Regions from separate parts of the Alteromonas sp. ABE4_545 genome, predicted to be linked through region 1. Evidence: predicted binding sites of a transcription regulator. Region 1 holds the regulator's gene; the other holds the start of a gene.
The links. The regulator FNR, encoded in region 1, switches genes on or off when oxygen is low (the NO sensors DNR and NnrR bind a similar motif). The targets are predictions, from matches to a motif close to TTGATCTAGATCAA.

Region 1 (11,569 bases):
GGCAGTCAGTTTTATTTGGGTGCATTAAAAGCCTTGCAAGCGAAAACGGTCAATATGGATGTGCCCATTACTATTGCGATATTTGCCACTTATTTTGCAGGTATTAAAGCAACCCTATTACACGCAAATGACGTTTACTTTGAATCGATTTGTATGTTTATCTTTTTGTTACTATTGAGCCGGTTTCTTGAGCATCGTGCACGGCATAAGGCAACGGAAATATCTGCAAATTTAACGCATTACGTTCCTGTTTCAGCCCTGCGTATCGGTGATGACGGCCAATTAACACCGTGCTTAGCTAAACAATTGCGCGAAGGTGACATTGTTGTGGTTAAGCCAGGTGAAACCATTCCTGTCGACGGTGTCATAGAAGAAGGTGAAGCTCTGGTTGACGAATCAATGTTAACTGGCGAATTCGCTCCGGTGAATAAAAGCAAACACGCGAAGGTTTACGGAGGCACAATAAATCAAACAAATACCTTAACTGTAAAAGTCACCGCAACGCTCAAACATGCATTGGTCAGCCAGATCTTGCGCTTACAAACATTGGCAATGGCTGAAAAGCCCCGTATTGCTCAGCTGGCAGATACATTTTCACGGTATTTTGTGTTGGCAGTTTTGTTGATCGCGTTTGGGTCATTTGGGTTTTGGTGGGCCCTCGGCAACGACCATGCATTTTGGATTATGATTGCCGTATTAGTAGCAACATGCCCTTGTGCCTTGGGGCTAGCCACACCCACTGCATTGATTTGTGCAATGGCAAAGCTCAACAAAAAAGGCGTGTTAATCAAAAATGCCCAAGCATTAGAAACGTTAACACGTGTTAATATCATCGCGTTGGATAAAACAGGTACGTTAACCGAAGGAAAGTTTGTCATTGCACAGCAATGGATAGCCGATGACACTTATTCACACAGCGATATATTATCCATAGCAGCGAACTTAGAGAGTCGCTCAGAACACCCCATTGCTCGCGCGTTTACTGGCGCAGACTTCCCTGTGTTAAACCTGTCTCATTTTAACGTGACCGCCGGCGGAGGTATTGGGGCAACATGGCAAGGTAAACACTGGCAAATCGGTTCGCGCACTTACACTAAAGCAACTAACCATGAGCAATTTCCGCTCGCTAACGTGTTCCTCACCTGTAATGAGCAACTTGTAGCAGCATTCGATGTAAGAGATGTGATCAAGCCAGAAACTAAAACATTGTTGTCGCGATTAAGCCATTATCGGCTGCTACTATTAAGTGGCGATGCCAAGGCCCAAGTCGCCCATGTGGCGGATCAGTTGTCACTGCAAGACTTTGAATTTGAACAAAAGCCCGAAGACAAATATACACATATTCAGGCATTACAAGCTAAAGGCCGCCGTATTCTGATGATGGGAGACGGTATTAATGACGCGCCAGTAATGGCCGCTGCCGATGTGTCTATCGCGGTAGGTAACGCTACTGATGTCGCCAAAAATGCCGCCGATATCGTGCTACTTAATCCACAATTAACCCTGGTTGCCGAGTTACTCAGCATTGCTAAGCAAACGAAGCAGAAGATCCGACAAAATATTCTGTGGGCAGTAGGTTATAACGTGATAATTTTGCCCTTTGCGATATTGGGTATTCTCACGCCTTGGATGGCGGTAATTGGCATGTCGTTGAGTAGTATCATTGTGGTATACAACTCTGCGCGATTGCTAAAACAGGAGTCAACATGAGCATTATTTATGTGCTGATCCCATTGGCGATTATTATTGTTGCCATTGCTATTGGGGTATTTTTTTGGGCCGTTAAGTCTGAGCAATTCGAAGACTTAGAGCGTCAGGGATACAGTATTTTGTTTGATGATGATCTTCCTCCTGAAGAGAAAAAGCTCGCCCAAGAACGTCAAAAGCTCAACAATAAATGAATGACCTTCACTTTTTCGCGGCCTTGTTAGTCGGTATGGCAGGCGGCGTACACTGTTTGGGAATGTGTGGCGGCATTGTGGTGGCTATGTCTGCGGCTGTTCCCAAACAAAGGTCAACGTTGCCTTATGCGCTCGCCTACAATGCAGGACGCATTGTCAGCTATACCCTCGCCGGTGCGTTAACCGGTTTACTCGGACAAATGGCGAGTACATCGCATATTTTTGCATTGCCTGTTTTAAGCGTGGTAAGCGGCACCATGCTAGTCTTAATGGGTGCCTATTTGGGGCAATGGTTTATGGGCTTACGCCGATTGGAGCAGATCGGTGCTTTGCTGTGGCAGCGAATACACCCTTTTTCCAAACGCTTTGTTCCCTTTAAAACCCCACTGTATGCCTTTCCCTATGGGTTTATTTGGGGTTGGTTGCCTTGTGGTTTAGTGTACTCAAGTTTAACCTGGAGCCTTGCATCTGGTAGTATGCTTAATGGTGCTGTAACGATGTTGGCGTTTGGTTTAGGGACACTGCCTAGCCTACTCTTAATGCATGTTGGCGCACATTCACTCTCTCGTTGGTATAAGCATAAAATTACTCGCAGACTCATCGCGCTTGTTCTGATAAACTACGGCTTATACTTGATTTATTTGGCGATCAATAGTATCAACTAAGGTCTCCAAAGGACTATAAAGATTGTTATGGCTAAGAATACCGAATTTTCTATTCACTGTCAGAGCTGTAGTTTCAGCCACCTCTGTCTACCTGTGTCGTTAAACAAAACCGAAATTGAGTCGCTCGATGATATTATCGAACGTAAAAAGCCATTACATAAAAACGACAAACTAGTGGAAGCCGGTGACAAATTTACCTCTCTTTACGCAGTGAGAGCGGGTTCCTTTAAATCATTCGTAAGTGATGCCGATGGTGAAGAGCAAATCATCGGGTTCCATTTCCCCGGCGATATTATTGGCTTTGATGCCTTGCGAGAAAACGCCCACCAGAGCTTTACCCAAGCGTTAGAGACCGCGATGGTGTGCGAATTACCTTACGAAACCCTAGACAAAATGTCGGTACAATTCCCTAAGTTGCGACATCAGATCATGAGCTTTATGAGTGCAGAAATTAAACATGACCACGATTTAATGATGCTACTTAACAAGCGTACCGCCGAAGAACGCTTAATTTATTTTCTCGCCCACTTATCCAAGCGGTTTGAAGAGCGCGGTTTTTCGTCAAAACAATTTAATTTGAGTATGACGCGCAACGAGATTGGCAATTACCTAGGGCTGACGGTAGAAACCATTTCTCGCTTGCTGACTCGCTTTCAAAAAGAAGGCATTATCAAGGTTGAAGGTAAACTGATCACAATTCTCGATTTTGATGCAATGGATGACAAACTCCACAGCATGGATATTCCAACCACCAGCATTCCTTGCTAAGCCTCTAAGGCCCGTATCATAAGCACATTAAACTCCGAATTTAATGTGCTTTAAATCCCCTATTCGCTTGATCTAGAACAACTAGTTTATTTAGTAATCCGCTTAAAAACGCCTACACTTACATTACGTAAACGAACTGTTTGGTGTTTGATATGATTAACTATAACGCGCTACTTGTCGTCATCGACCCAGATTCCGATTCCCAGCCCGCGCTCTCTCGCGCACTAGAGTTATCTGAAAAAACCAATGCGTCCATAACAGCGTTTATGACCGTATATGACTTTTCGTACGATATGACAACCATGTTGTCGATTGAAGAACGTGAAGCAATGCGTGCAGCCGTTGTTGCCGACAGAAAATCATGGCTCAATAGTTATCTGCAAAGCCAAACTAGCGCGAAAATAGAGGTAGTTGTTGAATGGAACAACCGACCTTACGAAGCAATTATTAAAGCTGCGCTACAACATGAAAGCGATGTTGTAGTTAAAGCAACCAAGGCTCACGACGACTTTAAATCGGTGATATTTACACCAACCGATTGGCATTTACTACGCAAATGCCCTGTTCCTGTATTACTGGTTAACGAACATGATTGGCCAGACAATGGCAACATTATCGCTGCGGTAAACGTCGGCACGGAAGACCGAGAGCACGCCCAGCTAAACGACAAGATTACGGTGATCGCCAAAGATTATGCCGAGTTACTAAGTGGCCACGTGCACTTGGTTAATAGCTACCCAGGCACTCCACTCAACATAGCAATAGAAGTACCGGAATTTGACCCCGTGAGCTACAATGACTCGGTGAAAAATCACCATTTAGAAGAGATGGAACTGCATGCGAAACGTTATTCGCTCCCGTTAGATCAATGTCATGTTCGCGAAGGGTTACCCGAAAAAGTAGTGCCACTAGTCGCTGAGACAATCGATGCTGAATTAGTAATTATCGGTACCGTAGGCCGTGTGGGGCTATCTGCTGCACTCATCGGCAATACTGCTGAGCATGTTATCGATTCGTTGAATTGTGATGTATTGGCAATCAAGCCCGACGGATTTGTGTCGCCGATTCAGGGCTAATTTGGCGTGGTGCATGTTATTAGTGAAACCCATGGTGATTTTCAGATATAATGCCGGCCTTTTATAGGCAAGCCCGATATCTATTATGAGTCACCAGGTCAATACCTCGGCAACTGACGCCAGTGCCGCATCACAAAGTAAACAAAAATACAGCTTCAATAAGCTCCAAAAACGTCTTCGTCGTAACGTAGGTAAAGCCATCGAAGATTTCGGCATGATTGAAGATCAAGACAAAGTGATGGTGTGTTTGTCTGGTGGTAAAGACAGTTATACCATGCTGGATATCTTGTTGTTTTTACGCAAAATTGCCCCCATTCATTTTGATATTGTTGCGGTTAACCTCGACCAAAAGCAGCCTGGCTTTCCCGAACACATTCTGCCGGAATATTTAGCTTCTTTGGGCATTGAATACAAAATTGTCGAAGAAGACACCTACTCTATCGTTAAAGACAAAATCCCAGAAGGGAAAACCACGTGTTCTCTGTGCTCTCGCTTACGTCGTGGCATACTCTATCGCACGGCCACTGAACTAGGCGCAACCAAAATTGCCTTGGGCCATCATCGTGACGACATGCTAGAGACCTTATTCTTAAATATGTTCCATGGTGGCAAGCTAAAATCTATGCCGCCTAAACTAGTGAGCGATGATGGCAAGCACATTGTCATTCGTCCATTAGCCTATTGCGCAGAAAAAGACATCGAAAAGTATTCTGCCATCAGTGATTTTCCGATCATTCCTTGTAACCTATGCGGCTCACAAGAAAACCTACAACGCCAAAACATTAAGCATATGCTTCAAGACTGGCATCGCCGTTTCCCTGGGCGTATCGAGTCTATGTTTAGAGCAATACAAAACGTTGCGCCTTCCCATTTGGCCGACAGTAAGTTATTCGACTTTAAAGCAGTACAACGCAGTGATACGCCAGTCGAAGATGGTGATATTGGTTTCGACGCACCAGATCTTGCACCCGAGATAAAAACCGTAGACACTGAGGACTCTATTGAGATCATCAACTTAACGGATAAGTAACGGTATGAAGATCGGTATTGCGCTAGGCTCTGGCGCTTCTCGTGGATGGGCGCATATTGGCATCATTGAAGCGTTAGAAGAATTAGGCATACAAATTGACGTTGTAGCGGGCTGTTCCATTGGCGCATATGTCGGCGCTGCCTATGCGTCTGGCAAATTACCAGAGTTAAAAGAATGGGCCTGTTCACTTACCGAGTGGCAAGTTTTATCTTTGATGGGTGTGGGAATTCGAAGAGGCGGCTTAGCCAGTGGCCAGAAAGTATTCGATAAACTCAAAGATGAGTTTTGCGCACCGACCTTTGAAGAAATGCAAAAGCCCTTTTCCTGTGTCGCGACCGATTTATACACGGGCCGTGAGGTGGTATTCAACAAGGGCGAAGTGGGCACTTCAATACAAGCGTCTTGCGCCATACCAGCATTATTCTCGCCTATCGCCCATGGCGACAGGTGGTTGGTTGACGGTGCCGTGGTTAACCCTGTGCCGGTAAATTTATGCCGTCAGCTGGGGGCAGATTTTGTGATCGCCATTAATCTCAACGCTGATTCACGCCCTATTCGACTGGCGAAACAAGCCGTAGAGCACGAAGAAACCAACGAAAAGGCCGAGCACTTTCTCAAGCGAGGACAAGATGTTGTACGTCAATGGTTTACGCCAGAAGACAAATCGGAAAAGCGCCAAGCTCCCGGCATTTTGAGTGTGATGAGTAATTCGCTCGAAATTCTTCAAGCACGGGTTACGCGCTCAAGGTTGGCAGGTGAGCCACCCGATCTTCTATTTGAACCGCAGCTTACCGACGTGGGTTTGATGGAGTTTCATCGCGCTGAAGAAATGTGCAAAACGGGTAAAGAAACGGTTGAACGATTAGCCAAACAAATTGAATACCAATTACTTTATGAAAGAGAGCCAGCAGAATAAGCTGGCTTTTTATTGCGTGACTTACGCACACACCTTCACTACTTTTCTACGACTGCCGTGATGCGAAAGGGAGTCTCGGGTAACGACAACGCTTGCCCCGTAGCCAGCCAGTCGTCTGTTAGCGATAAAACACCGTCTTCAATACGCAAATTATCAGTAAGTGCGGTGTTGAGAGAATGATTTGTAAAGTGAATTTGCAGCCCCACTACATCAGGCATCATAAATGACAAAAACCCGCCCATTTCATCGAAAAAGGCTTTGTACTGCTCTTCAATCTGTACTAATTCCTCATGAGAATATGCCTGCTTTAGCGCTTGAGGCTTTGTTTCGATTTGCACCGACATATCACACACATTAGCGGGCTCATCTAACTCCACAAGAACATGAGCTTCAGCCATCTTCAGTATTTTATCTGACGGCACGCTGAAGCGACTTTCTGTCGTCACATTCAACGGCAGAGTTTGCTTTGAAGTCACAATTTCAGCGCGATTAATTTTACACAACCGGCTCTCTCCCACTCGAAGAAAACCAAATGCAAACTGTAGGTCTGGCATATCTTCGCTATCGAGCTTTTTGACATGGCTGTAAAACGTTTTGTATTCAAGGTCTAACGTTTCAGCGTGAGCCACACTCATTGTGGCTAACACTGCGCTAAGCATCCATACGCCTTTCATTCCGTAATGTACTCCTGATTAAATCGCATCATGTCTTGTAGCTCTTCTACATAAGCCGCCCCGCGCTCCGAGTAACTCATTAAGCCTTCAGACAAGGCCAAGCCAGTAATTGGCATTTGATTACGGCGTAAAGACGCACGAATCTGGCGTAACTCTCTATACGCGTTATGTCGGTTTAAATTGCGCATATAGGTGTATGTGGCTTTAGACACATTATCAAATTTCGCCACTTCATGGCTGGCATTTTTATTGCGTCGAGACGGCACAAAACCACAGCCTTGGCGGTAGCACCATAGCCCAAAAAAGTTGAAACCTTCCTGTGCGAACCGCGAAGCCCCCCACGCCGATTCATTAGCAGCCTGCATCAGTACTAGCTCGTGAGGCAAAATATCAACGCGCATTAACAAAGTTGTTAATGCGGTTTCTAAATCAGCTTCTTCTTTTACCCGATATTCATCGCGTAACCAATCGATGCGGTCTAGATCATCTTCGGTCAGCATTTGGCCATTTTTTACTTGGCGCTGCACCGTTTGCAAATAATGGCGTAATGTCAGTAAATATTCGTTTTGTTTATCAACCTCTGGCTGAAGATAAGAAAAGAACGCTTTTTTCTTTTCGGTGATGTCTTTAATAGCTGCGAAGTCTGGAACCGGCTTATGCGCTTCCTCTGAAATGGGAACATCAATAATATCGGGAGTTTTGTCGGTGCTAACCCATGCCAAAGATATAATTAACGCCATGACAATTAGCAGAATTAATACAATTTTAGTCGTTTCTCTTTTGTGCATTCACCACGCTCAATTTAGTTGTACAGCAAAAAGGCAAGTTATGAGTCATGCATTAACTGTAGCTGTCAAAATAGAAATTGCTTAGTTTAGGCTTATCAATACGCCAATCGTTGCGTAAAGATCGCTCACAGTGTGACCAAGCGCACCGCCAATGCGATAAGCATAACGCCCATGGCTCTGTCTAACCAGTAGCCTTTAGTTCCAATAAGCGAAGCCACTTTTGAAGTGCTCAGTAGATAAGATAAAAATACAAACCACAAACCCGTTGCAAACGCTAGATACAAACCATAACCCGCTTTGATTACCATTGGCGTGTTGATATCTATGATTGCCGTGAAAAGTGATAGGAAAAACAAGGTTGCTTTCGGGTTTAACCCGTTAGTTAAAAAACCCACCCATAGGGCTTTTTTGTCACTAATAGCATTTTTGGCAGCTTCTACTCCTTCCATTGGTGACGCACTCGAAGGGCCGCTTCTCAAAGCGCCGTACGCAAGATAAATAAGATAGGCTGCGGCTAAATAGCTGATTGTTTGGTATAACCACGGCGTTGTTTTAATCACCACACTTAAACCAATCAACGAATACGCTACGTGTAATAATATGCCAAGACCAACGCCAATACTGGTGATAATCGCAATGCGACGACCATAGGCTACACTGTGCCTTACCACTACGGCAAAATCGGGGCCGGGGCTGGCAACAGCAACTAGATGCACTAGCGCTATGGTAATAAAATCACTTAAATACGGCATGGATTGGCTCACGTTATCGACTCTCTAACCTTGCAAATATGTGTGTTTCAGTGCTTCTACATATTGAGGCACTATTTCAGAAGCCAATCCTTCAACCGACTCATTAAAGACGTCGTGGCGCTGGCTGGGTGTTAAGTTTAACTCAACCGTATGTGCACCGCTATCAAAAGCCACTTGTACAAAATTGGCCGCAGGATACACCTGTCCCGACGTACCAATAGCAATAAAGATATCTGCTTTGCTGAGCGCTAATAAAATATCGTTCATATACAGGGGCATTTCACCGAACCAAACAATATCGGGGCGAATCTGCTGTGGTGGTGTACAACATGGGCAAGGCGTGGTTGCAGAAAAATCGTCGTACCACGCAAAACGATCACCGCTGGTACAACACTGTGCTGACAATAATTCACCATGCATGTGAAAAACTCGCTGGCTCCCACTGGCTTCATGAAGGTTGTCGACGTTTTGAGTAACTAACGTGAGTCTATCTCCCCACAGTGCTTCTAACTCAGCAAGCGCGACATGCGCCGCGTTTGGCTTCACGCTGTCTTGTTGTAATTGCTGACGGCGCAAATTGTAAAAACGATAAACTAACGACGGATTTTCCGAAAACGCATCCGGTGTAGCAACGTCTTCCACACGATGGTTTTCCCATAATCCGTCGTTGTCTCGAAAGGTTTTTAACCCCGACTCAGCGGAAATACCAGCTCCAGTGAGTATCACTATACGCGGTAAGGTATTCATGATGCCGACTCCACGGGAAGGCTGGCAATCGCTCCCCATTGTGACCAAGACCCGTCATAAACTGCCACGTCTTGCGCTCCTGCCATCTGCAAAGCCATACCGACAATACAAGCAGTGACTCCTGAGCCACAACTGGTGCGGCAAGGTTTTGATAAATCTAAGCCAAGTTCAGCGAAAATCGCCCGCAATTGCGCACTCGATTTAAACTTACCCTGCTCAAGTAGTTCGGTAAACGGCATGTTATACGCTCCGGGCATGTGGCCAGAACGCAACCCCGCCCGAGGCTCTGGTACGGCGGCGTTAAAGCGCCCTGCACTACGCGCATCAATCACTTGAATGGTTGCATCGTTAACACAAGACACCATGTCATCCAGAAAAATAATGCTGTCGTCAAACGTATTCACTGGATACACACTCGGTTTAACGTCACCATTCGGCGTCGTGATAACATCATAGCCTGCGGCTTTCCAAGCCGGTAAACCACCGTCTAGTAAACTGACTTGCTGGTGGCCATAAGATTTGAGCATCCACCACAATCGCGCGGCACTAAAAAGCCCGCGGCTGTCGTAAACCACTATGTGATCACTTGTGTTAATCCCCAGCTTTGAAAGATACTCACTAAATGCTTCTGGTTTGGGTAACGTATGGGGAAAAGGCCCGGAATGATCACTGCCGTCGCCATCTATATCAAACGCGACGGCATGAGGAATGACACCGACCTCCGGCGAGTCTGCGTTACCAGAGACGGGATCTTTCATCGTCACCCAAATAACGCGGACCGATTGTGATTCAATCAAGGATTGAAGTTGATTGGCATTAACTAAGCATGACTGCACGATAACCTCCACTGAACCTGCTGTGTTAAAAAACACTAAGAATCAGCTATCTATCATACGTACAAGTCACCAACAAGCAAATACATGCAACAACAATATTAGCTATTTAAGTAATACATAAATGTTACTTTTTGCTTGATGCATGGGCACATCGGGGTAAAACGCGATACGCTCAACGATGATTGGGAAGTCTAACGGTATTTCGTTGTTTTTCAGTAACCACTGTTGATACAGGTATTTCACCGATTCGCCCATACTGCTGTCACTTCCGACATGAACCATTTTCGCTGCTCTGGCTGCGGGTATAGACAGTTTTTCCATCGGTTCTGTCGCTGTAATAGTGACTTCGCTTGAATATTCACAGGCCAATCCAAAACGATAGTGTTGCGGCTCAACGGTTTCAGGATCATCGTATAACAAATTGAACGTTCTATACTTTGAGGGTGGTAACTTATGCATTTTTCGCCATGCGATAAATTGCCCTACCGACTGAGGAATTGATTCAACTGAGCCAATATGCATCAATTGCATTACTGATAACGCTGGCCATTCAACAATACAGACTTCATTGGGAAGGTGCATCCCGCTCTCCTTTTTCTTACTAAATGGGAACACTGATTGCGGTAAATTCGATACAAGACTGGGGGTTTTACGCAATACGGAAGGCGTCACGCCGCATTGTCGTTTAAACGTGCGACTGAACCCTTCTACAGACGCAAATCCGGCGTCAAACGCAATGTCGGTAATTGAGTATTCTTTACGATATGCCAAACGCTGTGCCGCTCTATGCAAGCGAATATTGCGTATAGCCTCACCCACTGTTACACCTGCCCACGCAGTAAATAAACGGTGAAAATGATAAGGGCTTAACCCCGTATGGGTTGCCAGCTGGTTCACAGAAAGCGGTTTATCTGCATTAGATTGGATATATTCTATTAGTGATTGAAATCGCTCGTGATAACGCATTTTTTTAAACAGCCGTGATTTAGTAACCTCTATTTTACGCGAGCAATACAGTAAAAACTTGACCATTCTTGCGCTTTTTCTGAATTGGCACCGACTCATGCTTTAGGTCATGGTTTTACCAGATGGTCAGCACCCTGTATTTAGCTTTCTATTCCCTTAAAAAGCATGCTATGTTAGTACATAAATTATACAACCTTTCATGAGTTGCTATTCGTAATGTGTTAACAGTCACTTGTGATTTTTTCACTGCGGCCTTCACGCCATCGTTATTGATGGAGCATACATACATTGAACCCTGTCGTTAGTATTATCGTTCCCACAAAAAACCGTGCGTGGTTACACGCGGGGTTGCTATCGGTATTTAATCAGCAGGACTATCCGCATATCGAATTGCTAATTGCTGATTCTGGCGAAAGCGGGCCGTCAACCGTGTTCCAAAATAACCAACAA
Region 2 (11,569 bases), on a different contig from region 1:
AGCTGGCGATTAACCACCATGCTAACCGAAAGCGCGGTATTGGCAGTAACCAAGCACGCCAGTGACGAACTCAAGCAGCAATACCTCAGTAAGCTGATCACCGGTGAGTGGACAGGCACAATGAACCTGACAGAACCTCATGCGGGTACTGATTTAAGCTTGCTTTCAACCAAAGCAGAACCCAACGAAGATGGCAGTTACGCCATTACCGGTAACAAGATCTTCATTACCGGTGGCGATCAAGACTGGAGCAGTAACATCATTCATATGGTACTGGCTCGTCTACCTGATGCGCCCAAAGGGGTGAAAGGTATCAGTTTATTTGTTGTACCTAAGTTTTTACTTGATGAAAATGGCGAACCGGGTGAGTTAAATGCCGTGTCGGTTGGCAGTATCGAGAAAAAAATGGGCATTAAAGCCAGCCCGACGTGTGTGATGAACTACGACGGCGCAACAGGTTGGTTAGTCGGTGAAGCAAACCAAGGTTTGGCTTGCATGTTTACCATGATGAACGATGCGCGCTTTCAAGTAGGCTTACAAGGCCTGGGGGCAGCAGAAGCGTCTTACCAAGGCGCGTTGGAATACGCCAGAGACCGCTTGCAATCTCGTGCCCCACAAGGTGTGCAACAGCCCAACGACAAAGCCGACGCCATCGTTTATCAACCCGATGTCGCTCGTATGTTGCTCACCCAAAAAGCCTTAACTGAAGGGTCTCGCGCATTATCCTTGGTTTACGCCAAGTACATGGACATCGAAAAACTATCTGACGGCGAAACCAAGAATCACGCTGAACAGGTATTACAATTCCTCACCCCAATTTGTAAGGCCTTTATGACCGACATGGGGTTGGAAGTGACCAGCCTAGGCGTGCAAGTGTACGGTGGTCACGGCTTTATTCGTGAGTGGGGTATGGAGCAACTGATGCGCGACGTACGCATTGCACAATTGTACGAAGGCACTAATGGTATCCAAGCACTAGATTTGATTGGTCGTAAACTCACTCGTGATGGCGGCGAAATGCTTAACGCCACTTATCAGGTATTTAATGAATTAGTCGCGGCAATAGAACAACCTGAACAGCAGGCGCTAGCTCAAACGTTACTCGATGAATGGAAGACCGATTCTGATGCCTGCCTGTCACTCACTCCAACTGATGCAGCGGGCGCTGCTTGTGACTACCTCAATTACTCAGCGTATTCGTTAATTGGCGTGTTGTGGTACAGCTTGGCCGACGCAGGCTCGCGTTCGAGTAATGCGACGCTCGCCAGCAGTAAACAAAAAACCTGTCACTTCTACATGCAGCGAATATTGCCGCGTAAAGAGGCTCATAAGGCCGCAATGATGGCGGGCAGCGATAGTTTACTGGCTATTTCTGGTAGTGAATTCGATTACCAATAAGAAAATCGGTATACAAAAAGGCGCCTTGAGCGCCTTTTTTGATCGTTAAATTTCTTTTGAATAATCAACTATAGCTTTGCTAGCTGATCACCCATTTCTTCGTCAAACCAATCTTTTAGCATCGATTTTTCAAAGCGGAACGAATCTGACGTATTAAACTGATTGCGAGAGCGCTCCATAAAACTCATATCTTTCAGTTTCACTTCTGCTGATTTGAGCTCTTTGCCATCGGCATCTTTCAAAATATAAGAAAACGAGATACGCGGAATATCCACGCGCTTAATCAAACGTACGTCTTGTGCACCGCTGCCCATGCCGACAAAAGATGACGGCCAAACCTGCCCGGCTAAATCTAAATTGGTCACGGTCAAGCTGAGCGTCTGTCCGTCAGGTAAGTCTTCAGCAAGTTTACCCATATATTTTTCAAGCTCACCAAACACGCGCTTTTTAAAGCTGGAGCGGGTTTCACTCGTAGGACGAACATCAGAATAAGACGCCGAGTCTTTCCATTCTACTTCAACTGTCGCTTTGGCATGAGTCTGACCTGCGAATAAGGCAACAGACAGTGCCGAAAGTAATAAAATTTTACGCATAATTCACCTCTTCCATCTTTTTTATTCAGACCCAATGCCAGTGTCTGAGTTCAATAAATATACATTATTACACCCAAAGTTACACTTTAGTTCTACACAACCTTAACTGAACGAATGCTGAACCAGCTGAATGCTATGACTCTCCGCCTAATTATTTGCCTCACGAGGGGATAAAATATCCGACTGGGAAATTTGATTACACACCAAGCGCAGAGTAGCGCCATAAACAAACGGGTTTTTGTCGCCACCTTCACAATAGGTTTGATGAAAATGACGCACGTTGTCTTGCGATGAAAAAATGCTGTCTACATAGTCTTTTTGATACGGCCGCATCGCCGCTTTTGTCGACGCCAACTGCAATTTCACTTGCTCCAGTTCGCGCTTGTCGGCCCACTGAGACAAGGCCAACATGGCATTAGACAGCGTGTGATGCACATCTGCCAAAAAATAATGAACAAAAGGTGATTGCAATAAAAAAACTAACAGCAATATCTCAGCAATCACAGCGAAAGAACGAAACATACCCACCACATGATCATCAGCTTATGTGTAGAATGTAGTTGGCTTTTTTTTCAGCCTCAAGGTTCGTATTTATACTCAGTTATACAAAACCCTAGCACGGCTGGCTCGTTACACTTTGGTCTAAGCGCTCGATATTTGATTGATCCATATTAATACTTGAACCGGCTTGGTTGCTATACTAGAAAGCGCAGTATCATTTTAGTCTGCTTAAGGGTAAGCAATGAATGAGCAAGTTCCGGTAAAAAATGTAACACCGGTGAAAGTACACAAACCGAGAAAGTCACCTAACGACAAGCAGGATGGCACCCGCAACAGTATTTATGTTCGTGCGGTAAAAGGCCCACTGGAAACCTTCCGTCGATTCTTCGGTTTTTTCTTTATTGCTCTTTTTGTGTGTATTCCTTGGATTCAATATCAAGGCGAACAAGCCGTGTTACTCGACTTAGTGGAACAGCGCTTTACTATTTTTAGCCTGACCTTGTGGCCCCAAGACTTAACCCTGCTAGCCTATATTTTTATTGTTGGTGCGTTCGCGCTGTTTTTTATTACGACTTTTGCTGGCCGGGTTTGGTGTGGTTTTATGTGCCCCCAAACCACATGGACCTATATCTACGTATGGTTTGAAGAAAAAATAGAAGGTAACCGCAGCAAACGCATGAAGCTCGATGAACGCGCCATGGACTTCGACAAATTCTGGCGCAAAACGTTAAAACACATAGCTTGGCTCACTGTCGCGTTGTTAACCTCGATAACCTTTGCTGGCTACTTCACCCCAATCGACCAACTTTACCTCGACTTTTTCACCTTTAACGCCGGCTTTTGGTCTGCCTTTACTATTTTGTTTTTTACGTTTTGCACCTATGGCAACGCTGGTTGGATGCGCGAAATCATGTGTACTCACATGTGTCCTTATGCCCGTTTTCAGTCGGTCATGTTCGACAAAGACACCTTCACGGTGACGTATGATCCCCATCGCGGGGAACAACGCGGCCCGCGCCCACGTAAATTAGCCCACGACGATCTAGCCGAAAAAGGGCTAGGCGATTGTATCGACTGCAACCTATGCGTGCAGGTATGCCCCACCGGCATCGATATTCGCAATGGCTTACAGTACGAGTGCATTAACTGTGGTGCATGTGTCGACGCCTGTAATGGGGTGATGGAGAAAATGCGCTACCCCAAAGGCCTCATTCGCTTTACCTCTGAACACGAACTCAACGGTAAAACCACGCGTATATTCCGCTCGAAACTGGTGGGTTACTTTATTGTTTTGCTCGTGATGACCGGGTTACTCGTTGCCAATATCTGGTATCGGGTTCCGTTAGAGGTCGATATTATTCGTGACAGAAACTCGCTCTACCGCGAGACAAACGAAGGGCTAATTGAAAACGTATATACCTTGAAAGTGCTGAATAAATCGCAGAAAACTCACACTTATACCATTACGGTGGAAGGGTTACCTGACTATCGCTTTATCGGCAATACAACAGTAACGGTGAACGGTGGCGAAGTATTCACCCTGCCCGTTTCGGTTGCCACCGACCCGTATAATTTAAAAGATTCTGTCACTGAAATTTACTTCCAAGTGTCAACCACCGACGATAGTGGTAAAGTAGTTGAACAAGAAGCGTCAACTAAGTTCCTATATCCTCGTCTATGACAGATTTCTCTTTTGCTGGTTTAGCGCCTGACACTATCCTTCAGGCGCTAGAAACTATCGGTATATACCCGCAGTCGGGTTTACTCGCCCTCAACAGTTACGAAAACCGTGTGTACCAATTTATGGATGACGAGCGGCAAAGGTACGTCGTAAAGTTCTACCGACCTCAACGCTGGTCTAACGAACAAATTCTCGAAGAGCATCAGTTTTCTCAAGAACTCCTAGATGCTGAAATTCCGGTTGTTGCACCCCTCGCCATCCACGGGAATACCCTGCATGACTACGAAGGTTTTCGCTTTGCCCTATTCCCTTCCGCGGGTGGCCGTCAGTTTGAAAACGATAACCTCGACCACTTAGAATGGATGGGCCGTTTCATTGGCCGTATGCATCGTGTTGCGCAGTCAAAACCTTTTGCATATCGACCGGTTATGTCTGCTGAAAGTTATTTAACCATACCGCGACAAGTGTTGAGCGAAACACAACTGATCCCTGCTCATTTGCATACAGCATTCTTTACTATTTTAGATTTAGTGATCAAAGAAGCCGAAGCCCAATACCATACCACCGACGCAATTCGCTTACACGGCGACTGCCATGCAGGGAACATTCTCTGGCGAGATGGCCCTACCTTTGTTGACTTGGACGACAGCCGTATGGGGCCGGCAATACAAGATCTATGGATGATGCTCTCAGGCGATAGAGCACAGCAGAAGTTACAACTCGATACGCTAATTGAAGCCTATGAAGAGTTTCAGCCTTTTAACGAAGCTGAGCTAAAGCTGATTGAGCCACTACGTGCAATGCGAATGGTGCACTACATGGCTTGGCTGTCCCAACGCTGGCAAGACCCGGCATTTCCTCGCGCCTTTCCTTGGTTTGCCGACGATAAATATTGGGAAAACCAAATTCTCGCATTAAAAGAGCAATTTGCGGCCCTACAAGAGCCACCTTTAACGCTGGGGTTTGCGGGTTTTTAATGCATATCACCCCCTTAGCACTGGGCGATGCCAATGCGAGGTTGCGCGTATACATCGCTAACCGCCCTGACTTCGCTTTCACACACGAAGGCCGCGAAGTTTGCCCGCTAGTCGATAATGAAGTGGCGGCTGTGGGTAATGCCTGTGGCAATGGCTGGCGAAAAGTATTTAATGTGTATGCCAAACTTCTGTTCGCCCTACCCGACACGTTTACATTCAAAACCGGCTTTTCTACTTGGCAAGCTATGCGAGACGCAAGCTTGTTACAATTGAACAGCAATACCCTATTGAGTTTTTCTCCCCCTACCTGTGAAGAACCGGGTTTGCATATCGTAATGGGAAAAACCTACGCCAAAGGACTCCCCATTGCAAATAGCTTGTTCTGGTTAAACGACGACTTTGCGATTAATCAGCAAAAGCGCGTGATTGTGTGCCCTTACTTTGACTATCGCCAATTATCCAATATTAAAATAGACACTCTCGTTGGTCTGATTAACGAATACTGGCCTGATGCATCAACACTGCTCAGTCGTTAGGCGCTTCATCTTACATTCAGCTAAAGCCCTTAAACTCTGCATACGACATACACCAACACTTTACCAATGATTTTGCGTGACTTGTCGCCGCTGACTAGGCGAGTTAAATTGGCTGTGTTACTCTTTTTGCGATTTATTTTTATCTATTTAGGGAATGGGTTGTTATGAAAAAACTGGTAGTTTGGCTAGGCTTGCTAGTATTACTTCCGTTACAAGCTTGTGCAGCAGACACAAAATGGGAAGAAGGAACGCACTATACAGTGCTGAACGAAGCTGCGAGTGCAAAACCAGAAGTGACTGAGTTTTTCTCGTTCTGGTGCCCGCACTGTTACCGCACCGAACCTTTTGTAGAAATGCTGAAAAAGAAATTAGGCGGCAAAGCTGAGTTCAACAAAGTTCACGTGAATTTCATGCCTTCTGCGCCAGTAGATGTACAAGAAGATGCCACTAAAGCAATGATGATTGCTCGTGCATTAAAACAATCAGACTCGCTAAACGCAGCGATTTTTGACTACTTGCACAAACAACGCGCTTCTATCACAGGCATGAAAGACCTGCGCAACATCTTTGTTATCAACGGTGTTGACGGTGCTGAATTCGACAAGCTTGCTAAAAGCTTTGGCGTAAACAGCATGTTCAAGAAGAATCAAAAAACCATTGATGATTACCGCGCTTACGTTCGTGGCGTACCTAACTTTATCGTTAACGGTAAATATCAGGTTACATTTACACGCGACATGAGTGTCGACGATCAACTCGATTTGATCCTTTGGCTAACACAGCAAAAGTAATCACATCAGCATAAACAGAAAAGTCCCGCTCATGCGGGACTTTTTATTTACGTTGAATAGCTACATTCACTAAAACAATTAAAACTTAGTCGATACCCAAACCCATAGTTTGTCTGCGTCTACTTTAATATCACCTGCGCTATACTTGGCATACTTAATACCAAAGCCCACTTTTTCCATAAACTTGGTAGTGTATTGCAAGTTAATTTCAGAGCCTAAGTCTGATACGCCATTTGTTGCATCGTCTGCATCAAATTGATGGTAAACCGCCAACCATTTACCACCCGCAGCCTTACCGGTTAGAGTAAACGAAGCGTCTGTTAAACCTTGAGCCGGTGTCGCCAAGAATTGATCTGACCAACCATTGAACTTGTGCAGTGTAGCCAGTGGCGTTGAAAACCCATACATACCGTCATCAGAGCCGAGTACTTCGTAGCCCACTTTAGCAGTGATACCCGAAATTGTTGCTCCAACGACCAAGTTCAAATAGCTAGCATCATAGTCTGCCGCTGCCGACTCACTGCTTTGGGTTGCAAATTCAGCGTCGTACAACCACGTCATCGAATCTGTTTTCGTTTTACCTGAGTAGCTAATGCCATAAGTATCAAGGGCATTGTCTGTGTTGTTATCGACTTCAAGCAAATAGGCGTATGCGGTAAATTTACCAAAATCGGTGGTATAAGAACCATTGATAAAATGATCTTTTGAATCTAAATCAGCGGCTTCAGCAAAAATTCGGTTGCGCTGTGTCACGTACGCATACGTTACCTGACCAGCATCACCAAACTTGTAATTTACACTTAACGCATCGAAGGTTTGACGGTCTTGACGCCAGCCTACATGCCCAACAAAACGGTGACCATCTAAAGCAATCACTTGGCGACCAGCCTTTACCGTAAGGGCGTCTTTCTTATACTGCACATAACCTTGGTCGAGTTCTGTTGTTTCAGGATCAGCAATAACAGAATATTGCCCAACATTGTAACCCGTAGGACCAACCGTGTAGTCGCCTTGCCCTAGTACAATGCGGCTGTCTTCCGCTTCTACCATGAATGAGAAACCTTTGTAATCACCAGATTTCAAGCCCAAACGAGTGCGCAGCGTTAACGCATCGGCGTTTGCAAGTGCATTGTCTTGGTCAACAGATTCATAGCGCAAGTTAAAGTCGACAGACGCTTTGGTTTGCGACAAGGCTTCAAATACGTCAGCGTGAGAAGAAAACGACGCCACTAAGGCCATCGCGACGAGAGAAAAAGACGTTTTCAATTGTGTTTTCATGTTTGCGTTCCTTAAATTTTGAGCGAGCAGCCCTTACCCCTTTGCCCAACGGCAAAGGAGGCAGGCTTATTACTTATAATTAAATCAATAAATTAGCTAGAATATGACTTAGGCAGCGTCACTTTTTTTGGCTTCCGTTTTTCCTTTAGTCGCCGAGCGTCCGGTAACGTGCTCAATCTTTTTTTGCTTCTCATATAAGAAGCTGAGTACTTGATGGCGATAATGGTTGTATTCACTGTTATCGGCCAAAGCAATACGGTCTCGTGGACGCGGCAAGTTCACCTCTAAAATCTCACCGATCGTGGCCGATGGGCCATTGGTCATCATGACGATGCGGTCAGATAGCAACACCGCTTCGTCAACGTCATGGGTGATCATAATAACGGTGTTACCTAAATTGGCATGAATGTCCATCAACGAGTCTTGCAAGTGAGCTCGAGTCAAGGCGTCTAGTGCACCAAAGGGTTCGTCCATCAACAGCACCTTGGGTTCCATCGCCAACGCACGAGCAATACCTACGCGCTGCTTCATCCCTCCCGAAATTTCTGATGGTAGCTTGTCGAGGGCATGAGTCATGTGCACCAATTCCAAATTGTGCATCACCCAATCACGCATGCCTTTTTTATCACGGCCACGTTGAGTTTGTTTCACGGCTAACTCAACATTTTTATAAACACTTAACCAAGGCAACAATGAATGGTTTTGAAACACCACCGCGCGCTCAGGGCCGGGCTCGCGTACTTCGGTTCCATCCAAAATTACGCCGCCCATTGTTGCTTGGTGTAGACCAGCAACAATGTTTAACACGGTCGATTTTCCGCAGCCTGAATGCCCGATAAGCGAGATAAATTCGCCTTTGGCAATCTTTAGGTTCACATCAGTAAGGGCAGTAAAAGGGCCTTTTGGTGTTGGAAATTCAATACCAACCTGGCTGAGTTCTAGATGCTTAGTTGTCATCGTTTTTCCTCCACTTAGCGCAATACGCTGTTTTTGTCCCAGCTCACAAAACGCTGCACGCTGAGCATAATTCGATCAAGCACAAAACCGATAGCACCAATGGTTAATACCGCCACCATGATACGAGCCAACGACTCAGAGCTACCGTTTTGAAATTCATCCCAAACAAACTTACCTAGGCCCGGGTTTTGTGCGAGCATTTCCGCCGCTATCAATACCATCCAGCCAATACCCAGCGATAGCCGTAACCCCGTGAATATCATTGGGATTGACGCAGGCAATACAATTTTAGTTAGGTGGGTAAGTGAATTTAAACGCAATACCTTACTGACATTAACCAAGTCTTTATCAATGTTTGATACCCCAACCGCGGTATTAATCAAGGTTGGCCATAAGCAACACAAAGACACGGTAAATGCCGAAGTAACAAAAGATTTTGCGAACAAAGGGTCGTCACTCACATAAAGGGCACTGACCACCATGGTAACCAATGGTAGCCAGGCCAACGGAGAAACGGGCTTGAATAACTGAATTAATGGGTTGATTGCTGTGTAAGCAGACTTTGATAAACCGCACAAAATACCCACTGGCACCGCGATGACCGACGCAATCACAAAGCCGATCATCACTGTGTAAAGGCTCGTCCAAATCTGGTCGATAAAGGTTGGAGAACCAGTAAACGGGCGAATTTTAGGTACGTAGTTTGGGTCTTTAGCTACACGCTGTGCATTGCGCTTTTCCTGACGCTCATAAAAAGCGTCGGCTTTTTCACGCTGTGCAAAGTGCTCGTTTTTTAAAGACACCGCTTGTTCCCATACCTGTGCAGGCCCGGGAAACTGCCCCAACGACGTATCGATACTTTTCGCGACACCATTCCAAATAGCGAGAAACAGTAACAGGCCAACGATGGGCAGGATCAGTGCTGGTAACTTAGAAAACAGCGTATTCTGCAACGACTGAGCGCGCATATTACCCATAAAATTAACCAGTTGTGCGGTTTTGTTCATCATAGTCTCCTCAGCCCATGGCAACACTGTCCTTAAAGGACAGTGTCTCCTTTCAGGCCAATATCAAAAGATTCGAGGTAAGCATTCGGCTTAGTACCGTCGAACACCACACCATCGATAAATTCACTTTGTGCAGGCTTGTAACCAGACTCAGTGGCAAAATCAGGGAAGTCAGCTGCGTCGGCTTTACCTTCAGCAATCAGTGCTTTTGCGGCTTGCGCGTATATGTCTGGGCGATAAACACTCTTCGCCGTTTCCATGTACCAATCATCTGATTTAGGCTCTGCAATCTGACCCCAACGACGCATTTGCGTTAAGTACCAAATCGCGTCACTGTAATAAGGGTAAGTGGCGTTATGGCGGAAGAATACGTTGAAGTCTGGCACTTCACGTTTGTCGCCTTTTTCGTATTCAAAAGTCCCTGTCATACTGTTTGCGATAACGTCTTCGTCTGCGCCAACGTAACTGCTTTTCGCGAGGATTTTTACCGCTTCAGGACGGTTAGCATTGTTGTTAGCATCTAACCACATCGCAGCACGAATCATGGCTTTAACCACGCGTATGTGGGTATTAGGGTTTTCTTCTGCCCATTTTTTGCTTACACCAAAGACTTTTTCTGGGTTGTTTTTCCAGATTTCGTAGTCAGTGATCACAGGTACACCAATACCTTTGAACACCGCTTGTTGGTTCCAAGGCTCACCCACGCAATACCCGTAAATAGTGCCGGCTTCCATTGTTGCTGGCATTTGTGGTGGAGGCGTAACTGACAATAACGCTTGTGCGTCAATCTGACCTGAGGTATCCCCTTTGTGAGGCGCGTAGTAACCAGGGTGAATACCACCAGCAGCTAACCAGTAACGCAGCTCATAGTTGTGTGTTGATACAGGGAACACCATGCCCATGTTGAATGGCTTGCCTTGTTCGCGATAGCTGTCGACAACCGGCTTGAGGTAATCGGCTTTAATCGGGTGAACTGGCTTACCGCCTTCCTGGGGAATGTTAGGCTTCATGGCTTCCCAAATATCATTCGATACTGTGATGCCATTACCGTTAAGGTCCATGCTAAACGCTGTAATAATATGAGACTGAGTACCAAAACCAATAGTCGCCCCTAGCGGCTGCCCCGCTAGCATGTGCGCACCGTCTAGCTGACCATCGATTACGCGGTCGAGTAGTACTTTCCAGTTCGCTTGCGCTTCAAGTGTTACGTAAAGGCCTTCGTCTTCGAAGTAACCTTTTTCATAAGCCACAGCCAGTGGTGCCATGTCAGTCAGTTTGATAAAACCAAACTTCAATTCTTCTTTCTCAGGCCAGCCAAGTTCTTCGGCTTGAGCATTTAGGGTAAACGTTGCAGATACGACAGTGGCGGCAATGGTCAAGCTGCTTGCAATAACCTTTGCTTTGCTCTTGATGTCGAGAATCATTTTCGACGGATTCATGTGTGTTCCTCTTAGCCAAAAAAAAGCCCACGCAGTCTGATCCACATCAGACTGCGCGGGCTTCGTTGCCGGTGTAAAAGCCGCTAACCATTAGCAACTTTTAACATTCAAATTTTGTGTACGCGTTGTTCGCCGAAACTGCTAGCGAGTTATTTTTTTGAGAAATAACGCACAAAAGGAATAGCATTTTTGATGCCAAATGAAAAAAACACTTAAATTACATGTGGATACTTAAAAACAGGTGGCACAAGGCATATCAGAAGGTGAAAACTTGATTTATTTATGTGCGTTTCATGCACTACCTTTGTACATTTTTCATTCTATTAACATTTAGTATTGGTGCATAAGCCTCGACAAAAACACCCGCGACAGAACTAAATAAATATAGAAAAGCGTCGTAAATTCATAACC

Region 2: a site for FNR is predicted at 2,653-2,666, ahead of ccoG (cytochrome c oxidase accessory protein CcoG). Genes of this name have one in related genera too.

What each region holds. Positions count from the first base shown of each region.
Region 1 is NZ_JBSWYY010000022.1:7,151-18,719, reverse strand. It holds gene ACXAH6_RS16155 (heavy metal translocating P-type ATPase) at 1-1,710, shown strand, start outside; gene ccoS (cbb3-type cytochrome oxidase assembly protein CcoS) at 1,707-1,901, shown strand; gene ACXAH6_RS16145 (sulfite exporter TauE/SafE family protein) at 1,898-2,566, shown strand; gene fnr (fumarate/nitrate reduction transcriptional regulator Fnr) at 2,594-3,334, shown strand; gene uspE (universal stress protein UspE) at 3,487-4,410, shown strand; gene ttcA (tRNA 2-thiocytidine(32) synthetase TtcA) at 4,496-5,440, shown strand; gene rssA (patatin-like phospholipase RssA) at 5,445-6,356, shown strand; gene ACXAH6_RS16120 (DUF2987 domain-containing protein) at 6,395-7,030, opposite strand; gene ACXAH6_RS16115 (glucosaminidase domain-containing protein) at 7,027-7,770, opposite strand; gene ACXAH6_RS16110 (LysE family translocator) at 7,944-8,570, opposite strand; gene cobB (Sir2 family NAD+-dependent deacetylase) at 8,595-9,317, opposite strand; gene sseA (3-mercaptopyruvate sulfurtransferase) at 9,314-10,153, opposite strand; gene ACXAH6_RS16095 (AraC family transcriptional regulator) at 10,256-11,185, opposite strand; gene ACXAH6_RS16090 (glycosyltransferase family 2 protein) at 11,408-11,569, shown strand, end outside.
Region 2 is NZ_JBSWYY010000005.1:54,637-66,205, forward strand. It holds gene ACXAH6_RS06620 (acyl-CoA dehydrogenase family protein) at 1-1,398, shown strand, start outside; gene ACXAH6_RS06625 (DUF3016 domain-containing protein) at 1,467-1,991, opposite strand; gene ACXAH6_RS06630 (hypothetical protein) at 2,139-2,513, opposite strand; gene ccoG (cytochrome c oxidase accessory protein CcoG) at 2,734-4,173, shown strand; gene ACXAH6_RS06640 (serine/threonine protein kinase) at 4,170-5,150, shown strand; gene ACXAH6_RS06645 (DUF6942 family protein) at 5,150-5,686, shown strand; gene ACXAH6_RS06650 (thiol:disulfide interchange protein DsbA/DsbL) at 5,851-6,477, shown strand; gene ACXAH6_RS06655 (alginate export family protein) at 6,556-7,755, opposite strand; gene ACXAH6_RS06660 (ABC transporter ATP-binding protein) at 7,864-8,712, opposite strand; gene ACXAH6_RS06665 (ABC transporter permease) at 8,727-9,680, opposite strand; gene ACXAH6_RS06670 (CmpA/NrtA family ABC transporter substrate-binding protein) at 9,752-11,143, opposite strand.